2 regions of the Glutamicibacter sp. M10 genome follow, and region 2 is predicted to be linked to the other one. Evidence: riboswitches for the same ligand, from Rfam matches in the RefSeq annotation. Region 2 holds a riboswitch; the other holds the start of a gene.
What was found. A riboswitch is a leader RNA that binds a small molecule or an ion and turns the genes downstream of it on or off. The one in region 2 is predicted to bind glycine.
Positions count from the first base shown of each region.

Region 1: it holds a riboswitch for glycine, as region 2 does, so the genes downstream of both, cycA (D-serine/D-alanine/glycine transporter) here and gcvP (aminomethyl-transferring glycine dehydrogenase) in region 2, are expected to answer to the same signal.

Region 1 covers NZ_CP104918.1:964,090-978,897, reverse strand. Annotated here, with positions in the region: gene N6V40_RS04815 (IclR family transcriptional regulator) at 1-304, shown strand, start outside; gene N6V40_RS04810 (DUF2786 domain-containing protein) at 719-1,486, shown strand; gene N6V40_RS04805 (GatB/YqeY domain-containing protein) at 1,643-2,101, opposite strand; gene N6V40_RS04800 (DUF4232 domain-containing protein) at 2,185-3,552, shown strand; gene N6V40_RS04795 (carboxylate--amine ligase) at 3,587-4,861, opposite strand; gene N6V40_RS04790 (lipid II:glycine glycyltransferase FemX) at 4,876-6,018, opposite strand; gene N6V40_RS04785 (metal-sensitive transcriptional regulator) at 6,115-6,444, shown strand; gene N6V40_RS04780 (heavy-metal-associated domain-containing protein) at 6,502-6,822, shown strand; gene N6V40_RS04775 (heavy metal translocating P-type ATPase) at 6,880-9,126, shown strand; gene N6V40_RS04770 (hypothetical protein) at 9,135-9,524, opposite strand; gene N6V40_RS04765 (hypothetical protein) at 9,628-9,840, shown strand; glycine riboswitch at 10,094-10,192, shown strand; glycine riboswitch at 10,193-10,301, shown strand; partial or broken gene cycA (D-serine/D-alanine/glycine transporter) at 10,477-11,981, shown strand; gene N6V40_RS04755 (4a-hydroxytetrahydrobiopterin dehydratase) at 12,154-12,558, shown strand; gene N6V40_RS04750 (FUSC family protein) at 12,529-13,560, opposite strand; gene N6V40_RS04745 (MarR family winged helix-turn-helix transcriptional regulator) at 13,560-14,009, opposite strand; gene N6V40_RS04740 (CGNR zinc finger domain-containing protein) at 14,482-14,808, shown strand, end outside.
Region 2 covers NZ_CP104918.1:1,328,840-1,343,647, reverse strand. Annotated here, with positions in the region: gene N6V40_RS06555 (NADH:flavin oxidoreductase/NADH oxidase) at 1-554, opposite strand, end outside; gene N6V40_RS06550 (L-serine ammonia-lyase) at 955-2,364, opposite strand; gene glyA (serine hydroxymethyltransferase) at 2,552-3,874, opposite strand; gene gcvH (glycine cleavage system protein GcvH) at 3,874-4,254, opposite strand; gene gcvT (glycine cleavage system aminomethyltransferase GcvT) at 4,315-5,442, opposite strand; gene gcvP (aminomethyl-transferring glycine dehydrogenase) at 5,455-8,301, opposite strand; glycine riboswitch at 8,466-8,563, opposite strand; gene N6V40_RS06525 (SGNH/GDSL hydrolase family protein) at 8,665-9,453, opposite strand; gene N6V40_RS06520 (serine hydrolase) at 9,518-9,994, opposite strand; gene N6V40_RS06515 (serine hydrolase domain-containing protein) at 10,015-10,677, opposite strand; gene N6V40_RS06510 (APC family permease) at 10,941-12,392, shown strand; partial or broken gene N6V40_RS06505 (RNase H family protein) at 12,476-13,416, opposite strand; gene N6V40_RS06500 (glutathione S-transferase C-terminal domain-containing protein) at 13,607-14,716, opposite strand.

The sequences.
Region 1 (14,808 bases), 360 kb from region 2:
GGCCGATGCCACGGTGGCTCAACGCCCCGGCACTCGTCACCCCATTGATAATGGTGCACCTGGCCGAGTGATCCGTTCGCAACTGAACCCAGAACAGTATCCAGCAAGGGACTTTGAATCCAGTCACGACGAAGTTATCCCGGGCCTGACCTCCATTGCGGTTCCGCTGTTGTTGCCGCAGAATAAACCGGCAGCCATCGCGGTCATCTATCCGCCACTAGAGTTGGATGAGAAGCACATCGCCCAGGTGCTCACCAACGCTTCCGAACGCATTTCACAGGCGTTGGGGATTCGGTTGAACTAAGCACCTGAGTGATGGGTTGATTCATCTGCACCTAGGCAGTGCAGGCCTCATTGGAGCATCCAGCATCACGTGGCCTGTAGGTTTCGGTGCCTTCAACTTTTTCCCACACGATGTGGCGATGCTGTCCACAACGTTGGCAGGAAGGAGCTAAGTAAGTGCCCCGCTCTTCCATGGTGTACGTCCGAAAATCACCCATCAGAACCTCTTCTCAAATGGCCCCGAACCAGGGTCGCGGGGCATGCTGGACCTGCTTGGTGCCTTCACTCTACGCGCGGATATCACTACCGGCTAGAGTCGTTGCCAAACAGTTACCCACAGCCCGTCAAGCAGTATTTTCACTCTCCTGCCACACTGGGGCAATGAACCCACAAAACTTGCTTCGTTGCCCGAAGCAAAGCCCGGAAAGAAGGCGTCATGAGCACCTCTGAACACAAGCTTCAGCGACTCAAAGAACGCATCGCGTTACTGCTTAATAAGGCTGAAAACACCAACTTCCCCGCTGAAGCCCAGACCTTCCAAGAGCATGCTGAGCGCCTCATGGTTCGTTACGGTATTGGCCGCGCAGAACTTGATGCGATGGCCACCGGCCCGGACAAGAAAAAAGAACCGATCATTGAAGAACGCTTCGATATGAGAGGTACCTACCGCTTAGGACAACGCGACGGGCTAGCTACCGTCGGGCATGCTTTCCGCACCGTGACACTGCTGCAAACGAACTATTCGAACTTCTGTCGTTTGTACATCATTGGTCACGAGTCAGACGTCAGTACCGTGAAAAACTTGTTCTCCTCATTAGTCATTCAGGCAAGCCTCGCGATGAGTCACTGGTGGAGTGAAGAAGGCAGACACATCGCTTGGGATCGAACCGATTCTGAAAAGGTCATTGAGCGCCGTGAATTCCAGCGAAGTTTTTATCTGCAAGTTGCTGAGCGCATTCGCGGGCTCTACCAAGAGGAAAGCGAACACAGCGGCAGTGGTACCGAACTTGTGCTCGTTAGTCGTAAGGAACAGGTTGACGAATTTGTCAGCGAAAAATATCCATCCTTGCGTCGCAGCCGTAATCGCGCGGCCTCCGGTAGTTTGAACGCTGCCCTGGCCGGCCGGGTCGCGGGAAGTCGTGCGGATCTTGGCTTTGGCAAAGATGTTGAGTCCAACGGGCCCGCGGGAGAAGTAGCTAGCTAAGGTCTTTTACTGGAAATATTGCCCCAAAATTCCGAGTTAGATTTTCTAAGTGGCAATTTCTTCTACCCGTTCCCTGCCGTCGTTAGCCCTACGCAACGGAAGATATGACAGAGGGCCGTTCCGAAGAACGACCCTGATCACTACTTCTCGGCGTTACTAGCCGAGCTTGGCGCGAACCATCTGCGATACAGCCTTGCCGTCAAAGCGGCCAGCGATCTCGGCACCGACCAGTTTCATGGCCTGTCCCATATCCTTCATGGTCAACTCGTGATCAGCAGACAGTTCTGCCATCACCCTGTCAACGATGCTCTGAGCTTCGGCTTCATCAAGCAGCTTTGGCAGGTAGGTAGAAATGAATGCTGCCTCTGCCAGTTCACGTTCGGCTAGCTCGGCGCGACCGTCTTTGGCAGCCAGTTCGGCGGTTTCCTCGCGGTTGCCAACTTCCTTGCGCAACAGATTCTCTACGTCCTGATCGTTCAGTTCGCTAGGGTTCTTCCCTGACTTCTCACGAGTGCCGATAGCGCTGAGGATATTGCGTAGGGTGGTCTTCTCCAGCTCGTTGCCTGCTTTCAGGTGGACGATGCTGTCTTCGCGCAGGCGATCTTTCAAACTCATGGGGACTCGCTTTCAAAGTACGTGTGCTTGAAACTCTACTCGCTTTAAGCCACCGCATTTTTGCTTCTTGGTATGGTGACTTCATGAAACCACTGCGTGCTGGCGCGATAGTCGCGGCCCTCATCCTCGTAGTGGCGCTCATCGTGATCACCAAACCATGGAAGCTGCTAGATAGTTGTCATGCTCCCGATGAATTCTGCGCTTTAGCTTCCCAGCTTGAAGAAAAGGATGGCGTCGAAGCAACCGCTGTGGACTATGAAGTTACTGCCGTTGACGCCAAAGATGGCGACCGCTCAACGGTCCGTTGGACCGTTGAGCTAGCTGAAGATCTTGACAGTGCGCAGGCCGGCGAACTCGCTTCCGCTGTTTCGGCACAAGTCCAAAGCTTCATCGCTTCTCGCCCGTTGGTACAAAGCTCATTGCGTTTTGTCGCTGGAGAACCCCAAGAATCATCGATTCCTGACTTCAAGTTATATCCGTTGGACGTCTCGGATAGTTCAGAGGCCAAGGCTCAAGTCGCACGGGGCTTTGCGCTACATCAGCTCGGCGCACAAAAAGTCGGCCAGAATTCCGCGACCGCCGAAAATACTCAAGTGCTGACGGCCTTGGCAGACTACGCTTCGAACCAGGGTGCTCCAATTACCTTAGAACTAGCCGATGGTTCCATTCGGTATGCGCCCACCACAGGGTTTGATATTGCCCAGCTTGCTTTAGCTATTGAAGCTGCAGGCCTTGGACCCGTGGAATCGGCAATCATGGATTCGTCTGGGCTTTCGGTGCATACCAAAACTGCTGCTGATTCGAAGGAAACCGCTCAGATCAAGAAGTGGCTGACCGAGCATGAGCCTCTCAAAGAACCGATGGCATTCACCTTATCCAGCCCCGGTTTTGCCGACATCATCCAAGGTTGGCTTGGAGACAAAATTCCTGAATCCCTGATTGCTAGGCCTGCGCGGTTGCCTGAAGCTGTGATGCCTTGGCCGCAGGATGCTGCCGCTCAAATCTGCACTGACAAAGATCTTGCCCTAAGCCTCGGCTCTCCCGATGCAGCAACAGGTTCACGCTACATGGCCGTATACGCCAAGAACATTTCTGGCGGTGCCTGCGCAGTTAATGGCTATCCGCAGATTCAATTTCTCAACGCTGACGGTGAGCCACAGCAGGACGTCACGCTAACTAAGATGCCACACATTCAATCTCAGCGCGCTGTGATTCCTGCTGGTGAAAGCATCTTGTCTGCCTTGCAGTGGAAGGCCATGTCCACGGCCAACGACCCGGATCAAACTACGAGGTTGCGCATCAGCGCAGCTTCAGGTTTTAGCGCCACCGAGCTTGCCAGTATGTATGAACAATCAGCAACTAGCTTGGACATTCTAGACGGCGGCGAAGTCAGCCAGAGCCCGTGGGTTCAAGCACTAGATGGCTGGGCGCTACCGGATTCTTCCGGTTAGCGGCCAGCCATCTAGGGGTACCGAACTGCGCAGACTACTGCTCGCGCGGCGGGAACTTCTTGTACTTGCGGTAGTGGTTAATCGCATTGAGCACTAGGTAAGCCTTACGGCGTGGGTGCTTCTCTGCAGCGAATTTCAACGGGTTGGATACCTTGCCAGCTTTGAGCAGGGCAGCTGCCTTCTTCCCGGTTGCACTGCCCAAGAAACGTCCCAGCAGGTGGTGTGGCAGGACGGTGAACAGGTGCTCACGACGCAACTGCAGCACGCCAGCAGGCGTTTCCATGACTGCATCGGTTTGTGGGTCACCGCTATCAAATTCAGGACCCAAGAATTCGGTGACGTAGAAACGGGCCGGGTTCACCCCAGCAGCGGTCAGATAGAAGTGGTTGCGGCCCAAGCGTGGGTTGATCTCGAAGAATTTCACCGTGTTATCTCGGCGATCAAACTTCGCATCAATCATTGCGATACCGCGCCATCCGAGTTCTTCAAGCATGCGCGCACCATCGGCGGCCATCTGATCATTTTGACCGGTGACGATTGCCGCGGAATTGCCCAGTACCAGCGGGGCGTGTTCTTCAATGACGACTTCCCCATAACCAGCAAAGATGACCTTGCCTTCCTTGGTAGCGAAGTAGGTGCACAAACGCATAGCGTCGTCCCCGCCAGGCACATATTCCTGCAGGACGTAGCCGGAGGTGTAACCACTGGCGTCAATCTTGGATAACAGACTTTCCAGATCATCACGGTTATTGATGGTGTGGATTTTCTGTTTGCCCTCGAACTTCGCGGCGATCCAATCCGCGGAGCTTGATGGCTTACCGATCATCGGATAGGTGAACTCCTTGGCCATGAGTTCAAGGTCATTGGCAGGGTAGTACACGGCGGTGCGTGGGTGCGCGATCTCAAACTTTTCTGCCAGCGCGTAGAAGTTCTCCTTCAGCGCGGCCGCTTCAATGATCTCCCGCTCTGGGTAGGGAATCACGAAGTGTGCTTCGAGCTGCTCACGGTGCTTGGCAATGAGCATGATGTGGAAGTCCAACGAGCCAAAGAGCATCAGTGGGCGTGCAGAGTTTGCGGTCAGCTCTGCAGCCAACCCGATCAGTGCTGCCACAACGCGGTCTTCATCAGCCATGGAGCCGATGGGGCGCAGTTCGATGGCTACCGAATGCTCGATAACACCGTTGCCTGCTGCGGGCAGGACTACCGAGCGAACGCCGTAGGCTTCATAAAATTCGCGCGCCAGGGTGTAGGTGCCAATGTCGCCGCCGAGAATGACGGGGACGAATGGCTGGGTTTCTTCGATTGCCATGAGTACTGTTTTCCCTACTTCTTGCGCCAGTTCATGTACTTTTCGAAGGCCCAGGCCAGCGGCTTGTTCAGCGCTAGGTCCCATTCGCCGTTGGTCTGCACGATGTCACAGCCGGTATTGGTTTTGAACTTGGTCAGACCCGAGAGGTGGTGTTCCTTATCCAAGGTTGCACTCACGCCACCCTGGTCAAGGTAGCGGCAACCGGCAGCGATGGAGTCTTCCACCATGCGGTTCATGATCGCCTTAGGGGCAAAGAGTTTGCGCTGCTCATTGGAGGAGGCACCGTACAGGTACCACGCCAGGTTAGAAGAGCGGATCACAATGGAGGCGGCCAAATCCACGCCTTCATTACTCGCGATGTACAGAGTGCAAGAACCTGGAACGGCTTCGTTGAGCACCTTGTGCATGGTCTCGAAGTAGCTCAGTGGACGGCCGGTGAAGTCTTGGCGGTCTGCGGTGGTGTTGTACAGGGCATGGAATCGAGCCATGTCCGCGGTGTCTCCCACTTCAACTTCCAAGGTGCTCTTGAGCGCCTTACGAGTTTCGTTGCGGGTGGTCGCGGAGTAGCTGGCCATCACCTGCTCAACGTCCAGCTGGGTGCCATTTTCATCCTGCAGTGCTACCCGAGCGACGTATTCGGGCTGGCCTGCGCCGAAGTCTAGGCCGACGTCTTCCTTGGTGAACCCCAGGTCTAGCAGGGCGTCGTTCAAGGCCAGTGCCTGGGCCGACGAGCTTTTCAGCTCTAGGTCAGAAAGTTGGGCGAAGCCTTCCTTGCCAAGGTTTTTGCGTACAGCGCCGGCTGCCCAGGTGCGTACTTCGCGGCCTGGGCCCATCTTCAGCTGGAAGGCACCACGGTTGCGCAGGTACGCAGCCAGCGGGCGGATGACCTTTTCGGCTGGGTGCGCCTGGAAGTCAATCACTGGACCATCCGGCACATAGGCCAGGGTCTTCTTGATGACTGGGGCAGCGCGGTGCAGTACTAGCGCGGTGCCTACCAGTTCGTCTTGGTCAAACCAGCCGATGGATTCACCACGCCAGCCGCCCTTGACTCGGGCCCATTCTGGACGCTGCAAAAAGCTGACGTCGAGGGCGGTCTCAAGGAAAACTGAGTGTTCGGCGCTGGTAATCGGACGCACGTGCAGGTCGTTGTGGCTCACGGGTGAAATCTTATCGTGCTTCGTGGACTTAAGTAGGGAGGTTGAATACCCCTAGGGGGTACTTGACTTAATACCCCATAGGGGTATTCTAGGAGTATGGAAACCACGCAGAGCGTTGATGAGCATGCACAACATCATGGCTACCACGCGGATAAAGCCGCGCTGGAACGCCGACTGAAACGTATTGAAGGCCAAGTTCGCGGAGTGGCCAAGATGGTTGATGAAGACAAATACTGCATCGATATCTTGACCCAGATTTCGGCGATCAACGCAGCATTACACAAGGTCAGCGTGCAGCTGATCGATGACCACATCGGCCATTGTGTGGTTGATGCTGCGAAGTCTTCGCTGGAAACCGGGGACCCGAGCATTGTGCAGGAGAAAATCTCTGAGGCCACCGCCGCAATATCGAGGCTGGTCCGCTAAGCGTTTTTTCGCCTAGATTTCCGATTCACACAAAATTCATCGAAAGAGAGCAAGATCATGAGCCACGAATGCAACTGCGGATGCTCCAATGAGAACAACTCGAAGACCTCCCAGGGCCTACAGATCACCACTCGTGATCAGGCAACTCCCCTAAACATCCAAACGGAACTGAAGATCTCCGGCATGACGTGCGGCCACTGCGTCGCCTCGGTCACCGAAGAACTCAAGGAACTTTCCGGCGTACAAAACGTCGACGTCGTACTCGATGCCAAGGGCATCTCCACGGCCACCGTCACCGCAACGCAGCAGCTGAGCGAAGCAAGCCTGCGCGAAGCGATCGACGAGGCCGGTTACACCCTCGAAGCAATCAACGCCTAGCCACCCGCGCCAGGCACAGCCCGTAAACAACGGGCCAGAAAGTGCAAGGTAGAAATAATGAGCTCCCACGCACCCCAGAAGCCAATCGCAGAACTGCGTACCGTCGATCTTGATATTCAAGGCATGACGTGCGCTTCCTGCGTGAACCGAGTGGAACGCAAACTGGGCAAGCTGCCCGGTGTCAGCGCCTTGGTAAACCTCCCGCTGGAAACAGCAAAGGTTCAGGTACCGGTGGATGTCAGCGACGAAACGCTGATCAATACCGTTGAAGCTGCCGGCTACGGCGCCTCGGTAAAAAAGCCAGTACAGCCTGAGCATCACCATGATAGGGATGAACATTCGGGTCATGAGCATTTGGTCCCCAACCATCTGCTGCGACGGCTGATCGTTTCGGCGGTGTTCACCATCCCGCTGTTTGTGATCTCCATGATCCCGGCCTCGCAGTTCCCGCATTGGGGATGGGTAGCCTTTGCCCTGGCCACCCCAGTGGTCTTCTATGGTGCGTGGCCTTTCCATAAGGCAACAGCAATCAACGCCCGGCATCTGTCCTCCACCATGGATACCTTGGTGTCTCTCGGTGTGCTGGCCGCCTATCTCTTCTCGGCAATCCAGCTTGTTCTGGATCCGCAGATGACGGCGCACGTTGGCATGCCCATGAGCGAGCATGCCCTCTACTTTGAGACCGCAGGCGTTGTGGCTACCTTGCTGTTGCTTGGACGCTTTCTGGAGCATCGCGCCAAGACGTCGGCATCTGACGCGCTGAAATCTTTGCTCAGTCTGGGAGCGAAGGAAGCTGTACTGCTGCGTGATGGCCAAGAAGTGAAGATCTCGGCCAGTGCATTGCAGCCAGGAGATCACTTTGTGGTGCGCCCCGGTGAGAAAATCGCCACCGATGGCACGGTCACCCACGGTGATAGCGCGGTAGATACCTCATTGCTCACTGGCGAATCCGTACCGCAACAGGTTCGCGTGGGCTCCGAAGTTACCGGTGCAACCCTGAACACTTCTGGCCGTCTAGTAATTGAAGCCACCCGCGTAGGTGAAGAAACAACCCTGGCCCAGATGGGCAAGCTAGTCTCCGAGGCACAGTCCGGCAAGGCACCCATTGCGCGGCTTGCCGATCGCATCTCGGCCGTCTTTGTGCCGATTGTTCTGGGCATCGCAGTACTCACCTTTGTTATTTGGTGGCTGGTTTCCGCTGATCCATACCAAGCATTCAGTGCAGCTGTTGCTGTGCTAGTCATTGCTTGCCCTTGTGCTTTAGGTCTTGCCACCCCCATCGGTTTGTTGGTGGGTACCGGCCGTGGAGCTCAACTGGGTATCTTGATCCGTGGCCCACAGGTTTTGGAAGACACACGCAAACTGGACACGATTGTTCTAGATAAGACCGGCACCGTCACCACCGGAGTGATGACACATACGGGCACAACCACCGCCGCTGGAGTGGACGCAACTGAAGTTTTGCTGTTGACCGCAGCAGTGGAACACCATTCAGAACATCCAATTGCCCAGGCTATCGCCACCGCCGGTGCCAACGTTGGCACGCTTCCCGAGGTGAGTAATTTCCGCTCGGAGCCCGGTGGCGGAGTATCGGGAACCGTGGCTGGGAAGACCATTGTTGTTGGCCGGCCCAGCTGGCTTGAAGCCCAGGGAACGCTACTTGATTCCTCGGCCCGCTCTTTGCTCGAAGAGGCTGAAGCAGCCGGCGCCACTGCGATTCTGGTTGCGGTCGATGCCCAGTTCCAAGCGGTGATTTCCGTTGGTGATCAAGTCAAAGAAACTTCTTCAGAAGCGATCAATGAACTGCAATCCCGTGGTCTGCGGGTAGTTTTACTTACCGGTGATAACCCATCGGTGGCCGCCAAGGTGGCAACACAAGTTGGCATCAAGTCTGACGATGTTTTTGCTGGTGTACTGCCAAGCGAAAAGGCCAAGGCTATCTCTTCGCTGCAGGAGCAGGGCAAGGTTGTGGCCATGGTGGGTGACGGTGTGAACGACGCTCCGGCGTTGGCTCAAGCCGATCTCGGCATCGCCATGGGCTCCGGCACCGACGTTGCCATTGAAGCTGCAGATATTACTCTGATGGGCAATGACCTTCATCAGGTCGCTGCCGCCATTGATCTATCGGACAAAACCTTGGCCACGATCAAGATGAACCTGTTCTGGGCTTTCGCCTACAACACTGCGGGTATCCCGATCGCGGCCTTGGGTTTGCTCAATCCAATGATTGCTGGTGCCGCTATGGCAGCCAGCTCCGTTCTGGTGGTTGCCAACTCACTGCGCCTTCGCAGCTTTGGCAAATAGCCCGGCGGTTACGGAGTCTCCCTGACGCTGGTCAGGACTTTCTTCAGAGTTGAGTACTGCTCACTTGCCACGAAAGTCTTGGCCTCGTCGAGGGTGGTATCCCCGTCCTCATCAAGTCCCAGTGCGTGCAGGTACTCAGGATTCATGGCCATGATTGGGGTTTCCTCGGCACTGGTTTTGAAGTAATCAATTGCCGGTGCTTCGGTCCAGTTTTGCCATACATCATCGATGATGACGGCAACACTCAAATCCCTGTCGCCGAGGCTGGCTTCCCGGTAGTAGGAGACCACACTGGTCGGTGCGTACTGCAAATCAGGCGCTGGGGCCGAGTCGAGCACCTCGCGCTTATAGGTGTTCGGGTTGTCAGTGTCCCTGAAACTAGTCGTTTCAAGATCCAATGCGAGATTCTTCTTTGAATCCAAGATCTTGTAGACCGAATACTCGTCTTGGCATCCATATTCACAATCTTCAACGATTTCCCAGTCTTGCGGCAGGTCAAAGGTGACGTTGTACAGCGAAACGGTACGCCAGGTACCCCCGGATCTTCGGTTGGTTCCGTTGGCTCAGGTGTCGGAGTTGGCTTGGCAGTTGGTGGTCCGGCATGCTCCGGTGCCGGCGCCCAACTCGGCGGACCTGCATGGCCCGGTGGGCCGACATGATCCGGACGTCCTGCATGATCAGGTGGTGCTGCGATGGCAACTGCACTGCTGGTAAGCAGAAGCCTCGCTGCCAGTACTGCGCCACCCTTGGATAGCGACTTGAGAATGGGTTTCATTGTGGGGTCCTCTCTCCCGTCCACAATGATGAAACTGACCCGACCTTTAATCAAGAGTCCGGATATAAAGATACTGCCTCGGTTTGGTATCACTAATGTCTCGGTACGGCCCCCAAAGAAACCTTGCGCCATGAGACTTGCGTCACATTCACCGCTCAGGGCATACTGTGACGGTAATCACCACAATGCCATTGATACGTGGCGGGAGAGTCCCGCCCTCACCAAGGGCGGGCGCCGTAGGAGCAATTTCCTCCCCGGGAAACTCTCAGGCCCCCGTACCGCCACGAGAAGGCAACTCTGGAAAGCAGCGCAGAATGAACTGCGCTCACCGAAGGAGCAAGCTTCGCCCAGTAGTCGGGTTGAAGTGAAAACTCTCAGGTTCATATACAGATTGGGGAGGGACCACGAACAGTGACGCTTTGTGCGCATTAGATTCGACGGCTCTCTCCAGTGGCATAGGCAGTAGCTGCTCTTAGCGCAGCGAGCTGACGTTGCCTTCCCGGAGTCGGCGAATCTGGCATCTTGAGCAAAGCAAGTTGCTAGGCGTCACGCCACACTCCTGGAAGGCAACCAGCATGAGTACCACCAGTTCTGATCCCACACTTGAACGCGGACTATCAAACCGACACATCCAGCTCATCGCCATTGGCGGTGCCATCGGCACCGGCCTGTTCATGGGTTCGGGTAAAACGATCTCCGTCGCCGGCCCGTCAGTCATCTTTGTCTACATCATCATCGGCTTCATGCTCTTCTTCGTCATGCGGGCGATGGGCGAGCTACTGCTGAGCAACCTCAATTACAAGACTTTCGCCGACTTCGCAGGAGACCTGCTGGGCCCTGGGCGGCGTTCTTCACCGGCTGGACCTATTGGTTCTGCTGGGTGGTCACCGGCATTGCCGACGTCGTGGCCATCGCCCACTACGTTGCTTACTGGTGGGGTGAGCTACCACTATGGATTCCCGCTCTGGGCTGCATCGCGCTACTACTCGTGCTGAATCTGGCCACCGTGAAAGCCTTCGGCGAAACCGAATTCTGGTTCGCGCTGATCAAGATCATCGCCATCGGCGCACTGATCATTATTGGGCTAGTCATGATCATCACCGGGTTCCAACACAATGGTGCCACCGCATCGGTGAGTAATCTGTGGGCCAATGGCGGAATGTTCCCTACGGGCTTCATGGGCTTTGTCGCAGGGTTCCAAATCGCCGTATTTGCTTTTGTGGGCATCGAATTAGTGGGTACAACTGCCGCCGAAACAAAGGATCCTGAGAAGACCCTGCCCAAGGCCATCAACTCCATCCCGATCCGCATTCTGTTCTTCTACGTCGGCGCCTTGATCATCTTGATGACTGTCCAACCATGGAAGCTGTTCTCCCCGGAAAACTCGCCATTTGTCGGGATGTTCACCCTAGCCGGGCTGGCTGGGGCGGCCGGCATCATCAACTTTGTGGTGCTCACTTCCGCGACCTCCAGCGCCAATTCCGGCATCTACTCCACTTCCCGCATGCTGCGCGGCCTAGCCCTAGAAAACGATGCTCCAAAGAGCTTTGCCAAGCTTTCGCACCGCAAAGTTCCCAAGAACGCCCTGATGTTCTCGTGCATGTTCCTGCTGGCCGGGGTTGTCCTGCTCTACAGTGGCGATTCGGTGATGGGAGCCTTCACGTTGGTTACTACCGTTTCGGCTTTGTGCTTCATGTTTGTATGGACGATCATTCTGCTCAGTTACCTGGTGTTCCGCGCCCGCCGCCCTCACCTGCACGATGCGTCGGCCTACAAGGTTCCCGGTGGTCGAGTGATGCCGTACATAGTTCTGGGCTTCTTCGGATTTATTCTGTGGGCCTTGACCACTCAGCCAGATACTCTTGTTGCCCTACTGGTCACACCCATCTGGTTCCTGCTACTGGGTATTGCCTACCTCGTGATCCGCCGCCACCCGAGGCACCAAGCGCTACGTATGGCGCACGTGGGCAAGGTGGCCCAGGAACGCTATGAAGCCGCGGCCTACCGAGATGCTCAGGCGTTTGGCCATCGCGATATTCCAGCCACGGATAAGGTTCTGGAGCAAAAGGCGCATAAGTAGCCCAAGGTACCTCAGCGCGACAGCCGGCTGCCCCGGACCTTAGGCCTAGGGTCCGGGGCAGCCTGCGTATTCACTGTGGACGCTGTACCTCGGGACTAATTACTGCGATGATGAAATTTGGCGGCCTCTGGCCAGCACCATGGGATGACCCTCCGCCTTCAGGAGATACACCATGACTGTCCTTCGACAGATTCCATTTCATGAATCACCAACAGCATTAAATCTGAAGCAGCGTTTAGCCGCTCTTGATGATTGGATAGCAGACGAGGATTCATTCAGAGTTTCCTACCGATTTGAATCCAGCAGCACCGCATTAGAATTCATTACCCTCGTGGGCTTGCTCGCTGAGAAGGTGGACCTTCACCCGCAGGTGGATTGGCGTGCTGATGTTGTCACGCTTCGTTTGGCCCATGAATTGAATACCGAAATTACCGAGCAGGATCTTTCCCTGGCCCGCCGCATTTCCACGGACGCGCACCGACTGAGCTGCGTGGTGCTCAATCTGAATCAAGAAACCACTGCCCAACCCAAGGGCAAACCGGAAGTACTACGCGGCGGCCTTTCGGCGACTCGCTAATACTCCGATCACGATGCTCTGCACTGCGCCAACCCCGGCGCCCAGTGCGGTCATCGCGATCCGGTCAATCAGTAAGCTAGAAGCCGGTTCCGGGCTGACCATGTGAACCATCAATAGCGCGGTGACGGTCATGAAGATCATGCCAACGGCGTAGTTGCGCAAGATGACCAGCTCAATGCAGATCTGACCAATAATCGCCACCAGCAAGATGACCCAGATGGGCGGCTGGAAGGCAAAAACCGCGGCGGCCAGCAGTACACCAACGCAGGTTCCGACACTACGCTGTAGCCCTCTGGCCACCCGCGCATAGGTATCAATTCCAGTTACGGCTGCGATGGCACCAAGGCAGGCCCAGTACCAGTGCCCACCACCAACCAGCTGAGCGACGATGCCTGCCAGTAGCACGCCGGATCCCATCTGGAGTGATTCGGGCAGGGCGCGTGCCGATGGGGCCCAAGAGATCCCTCGACCCAACGTGTGGAACAGGTGCGCCCGACGCAGCGACAGACCAAGCATGAACAGCAGACTGAAGATCATCGTTCCGCCACCAACGAGCAGCACACCGATGAACGAGTTAGTTGTAGCGGGAACGGTGATGCAAGCGCCACCTGCGAAGACCGCAAAGACAGGTCCTGGTGGCATCCATCGGGCTGCGTGAGAAACATAGTGCGCGCCAAAACCAATCAGCGCCAGCACGACGACGCAGATGAAAAATGGCGCGTGGATGTACGAGAAATAGGTTCCGAGCAGCATGGCAGCCAGCTGCACCAGACCTACGGAAAGCTGCTGCCAAAAACGTGGCGCGTAGGAATCGTAACGTCCAAAGACCGAACAGAAAGCACCAAAGGCGGCATACATTGCCCAGTCCAGGTGGCCGGTGATGGTGACCAACACCAGCGGGACGGTCAGTGCCAGCGCTGCCTTAGCGGCCGGGATCACCGAGGGTTTAGGTGGCGCGACAACAACACTGCGTGCGAGGACTTCTTTGACATGTTGTTTCATTAGCGTGCCTCGCCATCTTTGGTGGCTACTTGCTGAAGCAATGAGCGCAGGGTTGCTTGTTGCTTGGCGTCAAGCGCACCAAAGACGTCAGCTTCGCTACGTTGCGCCGCGGCGGTGGCCCGTGCGGTGAACTTCTTGCCGGCGTTCGTCAGTGTGACGATGTTGCGCCGGCGGTCCGCCGGGTCAACACTGCGCTCTAAGATCTTTCGTTCGGCCAGCTCGTCCAAGTAGGCCACTAAGTGCCCGCGGTTCAGGTTTGAATGCTTGGCCAAGTCATTTTGCGACATTGGCCCGAACTCGGCGAGCGCGCAAACGATCATGAAGTGGTTGCGTGTCAGTGATTCTGATTCCATGAGCTCGGTGAGTTCTTGGGTGCCTATACGTCCAGCCCGCGAGGTCAGGTAGCTCAGGGAGTTCCATTGGAACTGGGGAATCAGAAAGTCGTTCATCCCTTCAAAATATCATTTCATCCCGAAACTATTTCCGTTTGAGCCGATAATCGAACGAACGTCACATCCGCATGACGGCAACAGCAACGCTGAGGGATGAGCGCAAGGTAAAAACCCTGATGTGCAAAGAAATCTGAAAGTTAAACAGCTAGACCCCCTTGATCTCAAGAATATGAGGGGGTCTGCGCCATTAACTATATTCCTGCTTCACCCAGAATTTCAACGTTTCGTTGACTCACAAGAAAACCTCCGCGAAAGCACCTCTCGATTCCTGGACTCTACGGTTGCCAGACTCAGCAAGGGCAACAACGTGCCAGCAATGGTGGCAACCTCGGATCAGTGGTTTCATTCATGCCTAATGACAACTTTTGGGAAGAATTTTCCGCCCCACACAAGGGCAACCAAACAAGCGGGCATCACGATGCGGTTAGGCTTGTAAGGCAGTCAATCCACCCTTATTCAGGAACGAATTATGACCTTTGCTCCAGACATCGAAGCCTCACTTAAGACCGTCGTGAACCTCCTGAACACCGAGGTGCAAATAATCGACATGCTCTCCACCGTGGCTGATCTGGATGAGTTCCTTGACTCTGAAAATTTTGAAGGCTCCCGCGCTCACAACCAGGCCGAACTTCGTTCCATTCGTCAGCTGCGTTCCCAGCTCAAGAGCATCTGGACTGGAGATGAGGAAGAAGCAGTATTTAGGGTCAATCAGATCCTTCGTAACGCCAACGCCCAGCCACAGTTGATCAAGAGTGAAAACCTCGGATATCACCTGCACGCCACAACCACCAGCACT
Region 2 (14,808 bases):
TCGAATCCGGCCTCGTCAGCACGTTGTGCTGCGTCTGCCCAATCTTGGACTGAGGCTGCGATTTGTTCGGTGCTCATGGCGGTTGCCGGCTTCAGCCCAAATACGTCCGAGGATGAGGAACTGAAAGTTTCCCAGCCACCGTCTTCGTCACTGATGCTGCCGAGCTTTCCGGCATCTTCCAGTTCCTTTAACCATCCATAGGTCGAAGCTTTAGCGCCAGCGTGCGCAAGCTGAACGCCTACGGCTGCGCCATGGGAACGAACGTATTGCGTAATGGGCTTCCAGGCTTCAACCTGCTCCTCATTCCACAGCCCGGCATCACGGTCAGAGATGCGCCCTTCAGCTGCCACTGCGGTAGCTTCGGAAATCACCAACGAGAAACCGCCGTGTGCCATCGAGCCAAGGTGAGCTAGTTGCCACGTGGTTGGAACACCGTCACGCTTATCGATTGCATACTGACACATGGGCGGCAGAACAACACGGTTGCGTAGCTGCAGACCGTTTCCACTCTTGGTTGGGATGGTCACTGGTGAGAATAGTTTGCTTTGAGGCATACATAGTGAGACGTTGTGAAAGGCCGTTTTATTCCGTGGGCGATTCTTTCGCGGTGCCCCAGTGTCGGGAGCAGGAGTATGCCTTGGACCTGCCTGCCTCTTCGCTCAGACGCTGCATTCCAATGGCTTGGACTTCGTATCAATCCCACGCTTCCACCCTCGACAAATAGTGGAAAAGTCTACTTATTTCTCGTCCGCACTGGCACCGAACAGAGAATCGACAAGAATTCATAATACCTACTCAAAGTGCTAATGACGAAATAGACGTATGGCATCTAGGGGATAAATCATTCAGTATCTGACAAGCGATAGAAATCAGGACTAAGACAGTGAATCCGTGCATTAAGTGCTTCGGGAGGCCGGATTACCCGACCTCCCGAAACCAAAAATCAGCTAGTGATTAGCATTCAACCACGTTAACGGCCAAGCCGCCCATGGCCGTCTCCTTGTACTTATCACTCATGTCCTTGCCCGTTTCACGCATCGTGATGATCACTTCATCAAGGGTGACGTGGTGCTCACCGTCGCCCATCAGCGCCATCTTCGCTGCGTTAACAGCCTTGGACGCGGCAATCGCATTGCGTTCAATACAAGGGATCTGCACCAAACCACCAATTGGGTCACACGTCAGTCCAAGATTGTGCTCCATCGCAATTTCAGCAGCGTTTTCCACCTGCTTTGGAGTACCACCCAAAATTTCGGCAAGGCCAGCTGCCGCCATCGACGACGCCGAACCAACCTCACCCTGACAACCAACCTCTGCACCAGAGATCGAAGCCTGTTCCTTATAAAGCACACCAACAGCACCAGCGGTCAGCAAGAAGTTCACAACTGCATCGTTCTTCTCTTCATCGTTCCAGTACTTAGCGCCCGGAGCGTAGTGAGTGGCATAGAAGAGCACCGCCGGAATGATGCCAGCAGCACCATTAGTCGGCGCCGTAACAACACGACCGCCGGAAGCATTTTCCTCATTAACCGCCAAGGCCACAAGGTTGATCCATTCCTGCCAATACACAGGATCACGGTCCTTGTCTTCCTTACGCAAACGCTCATGCCATTCTGGTGCACGACGACGAACTTTGAGCCCACCGGGCAGCACGCCGGTACGCTCCAAGGCAGAGTCCTTGCACTCTTCCATCACCGCGTAAATGTGGATCAGGCCCGAACGAATTTCTTCACGGCTGCGGTAGGTCAGCTCATTGGCCATCATGATTTCGGCAATGGACTTGCCGGTGTCCTTCACATGTTCCAACAACTGTGCCGCGGTGGTGAATGGATAAGGCTGTTTCTGCAGCTTTTCCTCAAGGTTCTTTTCGATGCGCTCTTCGGAACCTTCGCGCACGATGAAACCACCACCAACGGAGAAGAAGGTTTCATTGACCAGCTCGTTACCCTGGGCATCGAGGGCCACAAACTTCACACCATTGGTGTGGCGAGGCAAAACGGTCAGCGGGTGCTGAACCATGTCCCCCACCGTGTACTTCAAATCTTTGCGCTGATCTAGCTGAGCAGCTAGCTGCAAAATGCCAGTTTCTTCCATCTGCGCCAGTCGCTCATCAACTTGGGCAGGAAGCACCTTTTCAGGCTCAAAACCTTCAAGTCCCAACATGATGGCGGTGAATGTTCCGTGCCCACGACCGGTAGCGGCCAGTGACCCATAGACATCAACCCGGATAGTCTCCAGGGCTGCTATCTTCTCTTCACGGATTACTTGGGCAATGAATGCGTGTGCCGCACGCATTGGCCCCACGGTGTGGCTGGAGGACGGTCCAATACCAACCGAGAAAAGATCGAATACGCTTACCGCCATGGCGGGTCACATCCTTAGAACTTGGGCATTCCGATAGCTAACTGCCGGAAAGATGAAGGGGTGCGCAAGAGGTCATCCTTGCAACGGGACATCCACACAGTTATGGGTGGACAAATGTGGAGGAAAAACTGCGGGCCCGAAAAGCGAATGTTTCCGCCTTCCGGGCCCTCATCAATAGCTGATGATGTTACTCGGAAACCTTAGCAAGCTCCGGATACAGCGGGTGAGACTCGGCCAGCTTCAGAACTCGGTCCTTCAGCTCTGGCAAAACTGCAGTATTACCATCGGCACCGGCGATCAGTGTCTGCGCGATGATCTCCGCGACCTCAGCAAATGCAGCTTCCGAGAAGCCACGGGTTGCCAGTGCTGGAGTACCAATGCGCAAGCCCGAAGTGGTCATTGGCGGACGTGGATCAAATGGAACCGCGTTGCGGTTAACCGTGATCTCCACCTGTGCCAAAAGATCTTCTGCCTGCTGTCCGTCAAGCTCCGAGTTACGAAGGTCAACGAGCACCAGATGCACATCGGTGCCACCGGTCAAAACGCTGATGCCCTTGGCAGCAACATCTTCCTGGGTCAGACGCTCAGCAAGAATGCGCGAACCAGCCAAGGTACGCTGCTGGCGTTCCTTGAACTCTTCGGAAGCTGCAATCTTGAAAGCTACAGCCTTACCAGCGATGACGTGCTCCAGTGGACCACCCTGCTGGCCTGGGAAGACTGCAGAGTTAATCTTCTTGGCAATATCCGCGTCGTTGGACAGAATGATGCCACCACGAGGACCGGCAAGGGTCTTGTGGGTGGTGGAGGTAACCACGTGGGCGTAAGGCACAGGCGATGGGTGCAGACCAGCTGCAACCAGACCTGCAAAGTGAGCCATATCCACGAACAGGTAAGCGCCGACCTTGTCAGCGATTTCGCGGAAGCGCTTGAAGTCCAGCTGACGTGGGTAAGCGGACCAACCAGCAACGATCATCTTTGGCTGGTTCTCCACGGCAAGGCGCTCAACTTCGTCCATGTCCACCAGGTTGGTCTCTTCATTTACACCGTAAGGAACGATGTTGAATAGACGACCGGAGAAGTTGATCTTCATGCCGTGGGTCAGGTGACCACCATGCGCCAGGTTCAAACCCAGTACGGTGTCGCCTGGGCGAACCAGTGCGTGGTAAACCGAAGCGTTAGCCTGAGCACCGGAGTGTGGCTGAACGTTGGCGTACTCGGCACCAAAAAGAGCCTTGAGGCGATCGATGGCCAGCGTCTCAATGACGTCAACCTCTTCGCAACCACCGTAGTAGCGGCGTCCCGGGTAACCTTCGGCGTACTTGTTGGTTAGCACCGAACCCTGAGCCTGCATAACAGCCTGGGCGGTGTGGTTCTCCGAAGCGATCATTTCCAGGCCACGCTGCTGGCGAGCTAGCTCGGCGTCGATGCGCTGTGCTACCTCAGGATCCAGAGTTGCTAGGGACTGGGTCAGCGATGCTGGTGCCAGAGATTCAAAATTCTGGTTGCTCATTACTGGACATCTCCACCGTTCGCGCTTGCGTAGTCTGCTGCCGAAAGTAGCGGACCTTCTTCGGCGACCTCTACGGTGAACAGCCAGCCGGCACCATATGGGTCTTCGTTCAAGATTGCCGGGTTTTCTACAGCCTCGTCGTTGATCGCAACTACGGTGCCGGTAACAGGCGAGAACAGGTCGGAAACCGACTTGGTGGACTCAACTTCACCACAGGTTTCACCTGCGCTGACCGAATCGCCAACCTCTGGCAGGTCTACGTAGACAACGTCGCCCAGGGCGTCAGCAGCGATCTGGGTGATGCCGACCTTGGCTGGGGACGATGCATCGATCCACTCATGTTCTGCCGAGTAGCGTAATGACGAAAGAACTTTACTCACGGTATTTCCTCTCCCAAGGGAATAAGCGGGCGTATGGCTAGGCCCTACTGATGTTTAACGTTACTTGGCTCGCGTGTAGAACGGCAGTTCGACGACGACAAATGGCAAAGTCTTACCTCGCAGATCGACCTCTAGCTCGGTGCCAACTTCACTGTATTGCGCATCCACATACCCCAGGGCTACCGGGTAGCCGAGGGTCGGAGATGGCTGTCCTGAGGTGATTTCACCAACAGTAGCGCCGTCCTTAACGATGGCGTAGCCACCGCGTCCGGCGCGCTTGCCCAGACCCTTCAGACCGACCAGCTTGCGTGCTGGAGTCTGCTCTCGCAGGGCTTCAAGAGCCTTTCGGCCCACAAAGTCTTCTTCCTTCTTGAAGGAGACTACAGGGCCAAATCCCGCATCAAATGGGGTGCGTTCTAGGCTTAGCTCGTTGCCGTACAACGGCATGCCAGCTTCCAGACGCAGCGAGTCACGTGCGGCAAGGCCACACGGAACCAACTCGTGATCCGCACCAATTGTGACAATTTTTTCCCACAGCTCGGCCGCTTGATCATTGTTGATGATCAATTCGAAGCCATCCTCGCCGGTGTATCCTGTGCGCGCAACCAGAACGTCAAGACCGCCGAGCACCAGATAAACCGCTGCGTAATATTTCAACTCTGTGACGGAGTCAACGGTGCTTTGGTCAGCTGCCAGCTTGGAGACGATGTCCTGCGCGTTCGGTCCCTGCACTGCAATCAGCGACTGACGCTCCGAAGCGTTATCGACCTGGACATCAAATTTAGCTGCACGCTCTGCAAGGGCTGCGGCTACCACCACAGCGTTGCCAGCGTTAGGAACCACAAGGAATTTTTCTTCTTCAAGGCGGTACACGATCAAGTCATCAATGATCTTGCCGTCATCATTGAGGATCAGCGAGTACTTGGCCTTGCCCACCTTCATGATGCCAAAGTTGCCTGCCAGCGCGGTGTTCAGCGCGGTGACCGCTTCCGGTCCAGCCAGGTACACCTCGCCCATATGGGACAGGTCAAAAAGCCCAGCAGTGGAACGAACAGCCTTGTGCTCGGCCAATTCTGAACCGTACTTCAGTGGCATATCCCAGCCGCCGAAGTCAGTGAAGTTTGCGCCCAGCTCTTTGTGCTGTTCATAGAGGGCGGTGCGTTTTAGTTCGTGGGTAGTCTCAGTCATCGTGAAATCCTCTTAGTCTTCAAAGGCTTCAGGAGCCGGGCAGGAGCAGATCAGGTTACGGTCGCCGGAAGCACCATCAATACGGCCAACAGCCGGGAAGTACTTGTCGAACTTCAGACGCGATACCGGGAACGCAGCCTGCTCTACCGAGTACTTGCGGTCCCAGTTGCTGTTGACCACGGCGGTAACGGTGTGTGGAGCGTGGCGCAGTGGCGACTGTTCAATGGTGTAAACGCCCGAGAGCACTTCTTCCATTTCCTGACGGATGGTGATCATCGCTTCGATGAAGCGCTCAATCTCGCCCAAGTCCTCAGACTCGGTTGGTTCCACCATCAGGGTGCCTGCTACTGGGAAGGACAAGGTTGGTGCGTGGAAGCCGAAGTCGATCAGGCGCTTGGCCACATCTTCTGCGGTCACCCCAGTCTTGGCGGTCAATTCGCGCAGGTCAAGGATGCACTCGTGGGCAACCAATTCCTTGTTACCGGTAAACAGTACTGGGAAGTGCTCGTTCAGACGCTTGGCAATGTAGTTGGCGTTCAAAATTGCATGCTTGGTAGCTTCGGTCAGACCGTCGCCGCCCATCATCGCAATGTAAGCCCAAGAGATTGGCAGTACGCCGGCCGAACCGAAAGCGGTAGCAACCACTGGCACACCGTCACGTTCGGTGTAGGTGCCCGAAGCGTCGCCTGGCAGGAATGGCAAGAGGTGCTCGCCTACGCCGATTGGGCCAACGCCTGGGCCGCCACCACCGTGAGGGATGCAGAAGGTCTTGTGCAGGTTAAGGTGCGAAACGTCGCCACCGAAGGAACCTGGCTGTGCCAGACCAACCAGTGCGTTCATGTTGGCACCGTCGATGTATACCTGGCCGCCGGCGGCGTGGATCTTGTCGCACACTTCGCGTACGTCAGCGTCGTACACACCGTGAGTGGATGGGTAGGTAATCATGATCGCAGCCAACACGTCCTTGTTGGCTTCGATCTTGGCATCCAGGTCATTGGAATCGATGGTGCCATCGGCAGCAGTCTTTACAACGACAACCTTCATGCCAGCCAGTACCGCGGAAGCCGCGTTGGTGCCGTGAGCCGAGGCTGGGATCAGGCAGACATTTCGCTGACCCTCGCCGCGTGATGCGTGGTAGTCCGAGATGGCTAGCAGGCCCGCGTATTCACCCTGGGAACCAGCGTTTGGCTGGATGGAGACGCCAGCGTAACCGGTGATCGCGGTCAGTCGACCTTCAAGGTCGGTGATCAGTTCACGCCAACCTTCGGTCTGCTCTGCCGGCGCGTAAGGGTGGATGGAAGCGAACTCTGGCCAGGTGATGGATTCCATTTCGGCAGCCGAGTTCAGCTTCATGGTGCACGACCCCAATGGGATCATGGTGCGGTCCAGTGCCAGGTCGCGGTCCGAGAGACGACGCAGGTAACGCATCATCTGGGTCTCGGAAGAGATGGTGTTGAAGATCGGGTGGGTCAGGTAGTCGCTGGTGCGAACCTGCGACTCTGGGATCTCAAAGCCTTCTGGAGCCGAAAGCTCTACGCCGAAGACCTCAAGAAGGGATTTGACGATGCTTGAGGTGGTGGCCTCATCGGTGGAGATACCAACCTGGGTGTCGTTGACCTTGCGCAGGTTGATGCCCGCGGTGATCGCCTTGGAGATGATTTCCTCGGCGTTCTTCACGTTCACCACAACGGTGTCGAAGAAGGTATTGGATGCGAGGGTGAAGCCGCCTGCTACCAGCGAGGTGGCAATCACGCGAGCGTGGTTGTTGGCGCGGGTTGCGATTTGCTTTAGCCCGGCTGGGCCGTGGTACACCGCGTACATCGAGGCACAAATGGCCAACAATGCCTGAGCGGTACAGATGTTGGAGGTCGCCTTCTCGCGGCGGATGTGCTGCTCGCGAGTCTGCAGTGCCAGACGGTAGGCAGGAACGCCAGCGTCATCAACCGAGACACCAACCAAGCGCCCTGGCATCGAGCGGGTCAGACCATCGGCAACGGCCATGTAGGCCGCGTGTGGACCACCGAAGAACAGTGGAACACCAAAACGCTGGGTGTTGCCCACAGCGATATCGGCGCCTTGTTCACCCGGAGGGGTGATCATGGTCAAAGCCAAAAGGTCAGCAATGACGGTGACCATTGCGCCGGCGTCCTTGGCGGCTGCGATGATGCTTGCGTGTTCTGCGATGGAGCCGTTGTTACCTGGCTGCTGCAATACGATGCCGGAGATGTCGCCTTCTGGCAGGCCTGCGGAGAGGTCAGCAACTTCAACTTCGAAGCCCAGTGCGTCGGCACGGCCCTGCACAACCTTGATGGTCTGCGGGAAGATGTTGGAGTCCAGGACGGTCTTGCCCTTGGCCTTCTTCTTGTTAGCACGGCGCATCATCAGCACGGCTTCTGCGGCGGCCGAAGATTCGTCCAGCAAAGAAGCGTTGGCGATTGGCAGACCGGTCAGATCCATCACCATGGTCTGGAAGTTCAGTAGGGCTTCGAGGCGGCCCTGGGAGATTTCTGGCTGGTACGGGGTGTAAGCGGTGTACCAGGCTGGGTTTTCGACAATGTTGCGTCGAATCACCGCTGGGGTGAGGGTGTCGTAGAAGCCCTGACCAATCATCTGGGTCTTCATGACGTTTTTGGAGGCTACCGCACGCAGGTGGGCCAGCGCTTCGGTTTCACTTAGTGCTGCTGGAATATCCAGTGCGGCACCTTGTCGGATATCTGCGGGAACTGCGGTATCAATCAGTGATTCTAGGCTGTCGTAGCCAAGAGTCTGAAGCATGGTGGCGACGTCAGAAGGACGCGGGCCGATGTGGCGAGTAACGAATTCACTGTTCGTAGAAGCCGAAGTCTGCGTGATGGTCATGGTGCTGGAGTCTCCACGGGATCTGTCTTGGCGCATGCCAAAGGAAGGACGCTTTGCCTCCCCATCCCTGTTGCACTACCTGAGAGTTTTACGTGTTCGGCCAACAAAGCCGAGCACTTGCACCTTCGGTGAACCGGATCTGGCCGGCTACTTTCCAGAGTTGCCTCGTGATGGCGGTACGGGGGCCTGAGAGTTTCCTGGGGAGGAATTGCTCCTACGGCGCCCGTCCATGGTGTGAACGGGACTCTCCCGCCATCCGTCTATGGCGTGTGCTGCTGATCTTAGATCTGCAGCACACAACCATGTTACCTGCCTCGCGCTTTAGGTCAAAGAGTCGCGCTGCGTTGAACTGTCACAAAAGTTTTACTTCGTGACCGCCGTGAGTTGAACGTACTGCGGATACCTTGCTGACAAGGAATCACCCGAGGATGTGCCCGAGAGCCTGCGCCTAACCCAAGGAACCAAATGTTCGGTAGCCCAACCCAATTCTTGCTTCAGCTTTTCGCCGCGAGAGTTCACCGCGTGATCCGGCAGAACCGGAGCCTGAAGTTTATCTGCCCAGTTTTCGTCGGTGACCTGGTGTCGTCCAAGAACGTCAAGAACCCTCGCGGCCATCAGTGCATGTCCCAGCTCGTTCATGTGCAGGCGATCTACAGACCAATAACGCAAGTCTGAGAATTCGCGCCAACGCCAGTAGTCCGCAATGACCGCGCCGTACTTATCGGCAATCTCGCGAATTTTCTCGTTATAGATCGCAGTACGCGGACGGGTCTTGGAGAACAAGGGAGATTCGACAGTGTCAAAACCGGTGAAGAGTACAACGGTGCTTCCGGCCTCGGTGAAGCGTCGGACCATCCCTTCATAACCACGCATCAGCGCATCAAGATCTGCTCTGGGGCGCAAGATGTCGTTTCCGCCGGCGTAGATGCTCACCAGATCTGGCTTCATGGACAGGCCTTGGTCCAGTTGCTGGTTGATGACCTGACCGATTTTCTTTCCGCGTACCGCGAGGTTGGCGTATTCCCAGTCGCCCTGCGCGCTGAGCACTTCAGCGACTCGGTCGGCCCATCCGCGCACCTGGTTAGGTCGATTCGAATCTACGTCGCCGACGCCTTCGGTGAACGAATCACCCAATGCCAAATACTTCTTCACTTCAATCTCACTTTTGTATCTGCTAAATTTTTCTGTTCACTGCCAAGGTTCAGTTTGCCAAGGTTCAGTTTGATTTAGCCTTGGCGTTCTTGGCGAGGATCAGCTGGCGCGCCAGCTGACTGAGCTTGACCCCGGTAGATGTGTCTTTGGGTCCTTCGTTGCGTGAGGGAATGAAGCCAAAGCCGAGCTGGTAGGCAGGGTCGGCAAAGGCCAAAGATGAGTTAGCTCCGTCGTGACCGTAGGCGAAGATGGAGCCGTAATTATTGCGGGCGGTAGCCTTCATGAATCCCAAGGCAAAAGCCTGCAACAAACCGTTGCTTCGATCCAGTCCGTAAACCAGTTCGGTGGAGACCTGTGACCAGGTGTCCGCGCTGAGGAATCCTTGCATCGCGCCGAGGGATGGAACGGCGCCGAAGGATGCGGCATAGATTCCGGCCAGGCCTTGAGCGTTGGCTACCGCACCCATGGACGCCGGACCGATCTGACGTACCTGGGCTGAGTTGGCCAGCTCATGCCAGTTGTAAACCGGACCGTCTGCCAAGGCGAATCCGGAGGCGGAGTTTACCGCCAGGCCAGCTGGCGAGAAGGGATCAAAAATTCGCTTGGCGCTTCAACGCCAGCTAAGACATCTCGGTAGCGTGATTCCAGTGACGGGTCTTGTCCGATATAAACGTCTGCCGACAGAGGTTTACGGATGCGCTCTTCAAAAACATCTTTAAGCTCTTTGCCGGCGACGCGGCGAACCAGTTCTTCCATCAGTACGCCCATGGTGATGGCGTGATATCCAACGATGTTCTGACCCAGCGGCCAGATGCTTGGCATGGACGCCAGAACCTTGGCATATTCAGCCGAGTTCAGTAGGACTTCACTTGGTACACCGCCGGGAACACCAAGAACGCCAGCCTGGTGACTGAGCACCTCGCCAACGGTGAGCTTATTCTTTCCACCGGCGCCAAATTCTGGCCAGTAGGTGGTCATTGGGGCAGCTGGATCAATCAGGCCATCTTGGACGAGTAAGGCGATGACCAGTGCGCCCATGCCTTTGGTACACGAGAAGACACAGGTCAGTGCATCCGCCGCTAAATGCTCACCGACGCTGTGGCTGAGCACGAGTTCACCCCGGTGATAAACAGCGAGCTGTGCCGAGTAGTTTTCTTCTTCAGCAGCTCGTGCTTCCAGAGCTTGAGCCAAAGGTGCGAAATCTTCGCTAATCACCGAGTCCATCTACGTCCTTAAAGTGCTTGTCGCTTTTCAACTAACCCTAGTCGGATCCAGCGCAATTCTCACTTGGCTCGCCAACATGCTACTAAGATCCCATCCGTATGTCAGGTCACAGCTAGAGGGGCGTAGTACCGCTTATCGTCATTTTGCAACCTTTGGACTCGTGATACTGTGAGCCAACTCAGAAGACGGTTTGCCGACTATGGGTGCAACAACTAAATTTGTCATGCTTGCCACCTACTACTGAAGGAGATGATCTCGATCGCATGACTGTGAATAGTGACACGCCAGTACCCCAGGGCCAGGATACAGAACTCAAGCGGGTGATCGGCCCCAAGCTGCTGCTATTCCTCATCATGGGCGATATCATCGGCGCAGGCATTTTTGCCATCACCGGTAAGGTTGCTGGCCAAGTGGGTGGCGCGGCCTGGTTGCCGTTCCTCGTTGCTTTTGCCATCGCAACTTTGACCGCTTTTAGCTACCTCGAACTGGTCACCAAGTACCCACACGCCGCTGGCGCGGCTCTGTACGTGCACAAAGCTTTTGGCATCCATTTTGTCACTTTCATCGTGGCTTTCACCGTGGCCTGTTCAGGCATTACTAGTGCCGCGACCTCAGCAACCTTGGTTGGTCAGAACCTTCTGATCGGTTTTGGCCAGTTCATTGATGGTGTCCCCACCACGCCACAAGCGGGCATGTGGGCTGCCATTGCCATCATCGTGATCCTTGCGCTGATCAACTTGCGAGGTGTGGGTGAGAGCGTCAGGTTCAACCTCGTCTTGACCATTATTTCGCTGGCCATCATGGCAGTGATCATCGGCATCGGCTTCTCTGTTATTGCGTCCGGTCAGGGTGATATCAGCCGTCTTGTAGTCTTCGAGACCCCGTCGGACCGCAGTCTTTTTGCCGCGGTAACCATGGGTACCGCCATCGCCTTCTTCGCCATGGTTGGTTTTGAAGACTCGGTGAACTTGGTGGAAGAAACCAAGAACCCAAACAAGGTATTCCCGAAGATCATGTTTATTGGTCTGGGTTTGTGTGCAGTGATCTACATGCTCGTGGCAGTTACCGTGATCATGGTGATCCCTACCGGCGACTTGCTGAACCCGAAGAATCCAGATGCCGGTATCTTGCTGGACGTGGTGCGCCTGGGCGCCCCGAACATTCCGGTGGACGCTATCTTCCCGTTCTTGACCGTTTTTGCCGTGGTCAACACCGCGCTGATGAACATGCTGATGGCAAGCCGATTGCTCTACGGCATGGCCCGTCAAGGCGTGCTCCCGCAGTTCTTGGGCAAGGTGCACTCCACCCGCCGCTCCCCTTGGGTAGCCATCTTGTTCAGCACCGCGCTGGCCATTGCTTTGGTGGCTTACGTCAACTTGGATAGCGAGAACGGCATTGTTGGCTCGCTGGGTGGAACCACAGCACTGCTGTTGCTCTGCGTCTTCGCCGTAGTTAATGTTTCATTGCTGGTCTTGCGCCGCGAAAAGGCACCGGAAGATGCCTTCCGTACCCCGACCGTCATCCCGATTCTCGGCGTAGCCTTCTGCCTGTTCCTCGCCGGCCCGTGGGCCCGTTCGCGCGAGGACTGGGTGCAGTACGAAATTGCCGGCCTATTGCTGGTTATTGGCGTACTGCTCTGGGCAGTGACCTGGCTGGTCAACCGCATCAATTACAAAAAGGGCATTATCGAAACCCGCCCCGGGCACTACGAATAAATAGCATCGGGTACAGCTGTGGTCCACCGAGAATTTTTCTCGGTGGACCACAGTTCTTTAAGCCTCTAATCTCGCACTGGCCGCTATGCGGACTGCTCGATAGTTTCCTGACGGAAGCGAAGCTTCCAGCCCTGTTCGCCTAGTTGCCACCAGGAGGAGACCACCAAAACTTCAGAGTCGCTTGGCTTCATTCGGTAGGCCAGCAACACCATTTCTTCACTGATCTGTCGGGTGGCCAGAACCTGCATCTGCCCCGTGGTGGGCAGGGAGGATCCGGAACTCAACAGGGTGCCGATGGTTGCTACATCCAGTAGCCCACCGTGGCGGGTCACCTCTTGGTAGCTGGGGTGCAAGAAGTCGGCGATCTCAGTAAAGCTGGTGCGGATTTGTGGGTCGAGGAATCCTTGCTCCAGCTCATAAACCGTCGCGGCAAAGTCCCCGGATGTTGACACTAGCGCAGATACCTGTGCGGGTTGTTCGGCTTCGTGAGCTGGCTCAACTGGCTCTGCCGGCGCGGACGTAGTGGAAGCACTTGCCGCGGCTGGCGCTTGTGCGCTTCCCACGATGTAACCGGGGCCAGCGTCAGGGGAAGTTCCCCTTTGATGAGCGGTGGCCGCTGCGCGAGCACGTTCGTCGGCAGCCTCGTTCAGGTCATGCCCGGCATGACCCTTGACCCATTCAAAGGTGTACTTGCGGCCGACAATGGCCGAATCAAGTTCTTTGAGGATGTCTTGGTTCAACACCTGTTTTCCATCGGCTTTTTCCAGCCGCGCTTCTTCCAGCCCGGCATCCATTTGCTGATGCAATTGATGGCGTACTGCGAATCACAGAGGATCTTTAGCTCTTCATCAGGCAGGTGTGCGGTGGCCCGGAAGAGTTCAAGGACTGCTTGCAGCTCCCCCATATTGTTTGTTCCGTGGTCCCAACCACCGGCCGCCCAATTATTGTCATCCACGTACCAGGCCCAACCGGCCGGCCCTGGGTTACCTAGGGCGGATCCATCTGCAGCTGCAATGATCGTCATGCTTTAATCCTGCCACGCCTGATGCCTGCCTCTGACCTACCTATCGGGCCATGTCGCTGACGGTTCGACTCAAAACTAAAACTGAAGAAAAGCTCAAGAAATGGAAAACCCCTGAGCTGGCAGGTTTTGACGATTTCAAAACGTCACCCGAACCCAGGGTTAAGACCACTTAGCCTAAGCGTTCTACTAGCTATGCCGAGTACAACGGGTTGTGGCCGGCTTGCACGCGCTCTTCGGCTCGAACTTCACCCGGTGCGGTGCCGTTGAGGAACGGACCGTTATCGGCCAACTGATCACGACCCGAGAGTTCTAACCAGTTTTCTAGCACTGGACCCTTCGGGATGATCTGGGTTGGGTTAATGTCTTCATGCACCACGTAGTAGTGAGCCTTGATCTGTTCAAAGTCGATGGTGTCACCAAAACCAGGGGTCTGGAACAGATCACGGGCATAACCCCAAAGGTTAGGCATCTCGACCAGCTTGTTGCGGTTGGTCTTGAAATGACCGTGATACACCGGATCAAAACGCACCAAGGTAGTAAACAGACGTACGTCCGCTTCGGTGATGTAGTCCCCCATCAAGAAACGACGGGTAGCAAGTCGCTCTTCCAGGAAATCCAACGTATCAAAAAGACGATCGTAAGCGTCGCTGTAGGATTTCTGATCCCCAGCAAATCCTGCGCGATATACGCCGTTGTTCACTTCGGTGAAGATCCGCTTGATCAGCGGAAGCATTTCATCTAGCTGATCTTCCGGCACCAAATTTGGTGCACCCTCGCGATGGAATTCTTTCCACTGGGTGGATAGGTCCCAGGTGATTTGTGGGTACTCATTGGTGACAACGGCACCGGATGGGATATCCACGATGGCCGGAACGGTGATGCCACGAGGGTAGTCAGCAAAGCGCTTGAAGTAGTTTTCTTGGATTCGTTCGGTGCCTAGAACTGGATCTTTCCCGTCTGGATCTAGATCAAAAGTCCAGCTGCGGGCGTCGTGGGTTGGCCCGGGAAGCCCAACGGACAAGGCATTTTCTAGGCCAAGCAGTCGGCGAACAATGAGGGTGCGGTTGGCCCAAGGGCAAGCACGAGCTGCCACCAAGCGGTAGCGCCCTGCTTCTACTGGCCACAGCTGGGCACCTTCAGAAACACCGGCCAACGGATGACCGATCTTGCTGTCGTTATGCTCATTGCTGTAATTTTCTGGCGCAGTATCAGCGACAATCCGGTCTTGGATGTAGTTGGTATCACGGGTGAATTCTCCGCCGGTGACATAGGCACCCTTCGTTGAATATTCTTCGCTCATCGTTTCCCTCCAAAGTCCTTCATGCTCTACACATTCAGTGTGCTTCCACATCGACCCTAGAACAACGGCTGCCCGTTGAACATGATGATGTG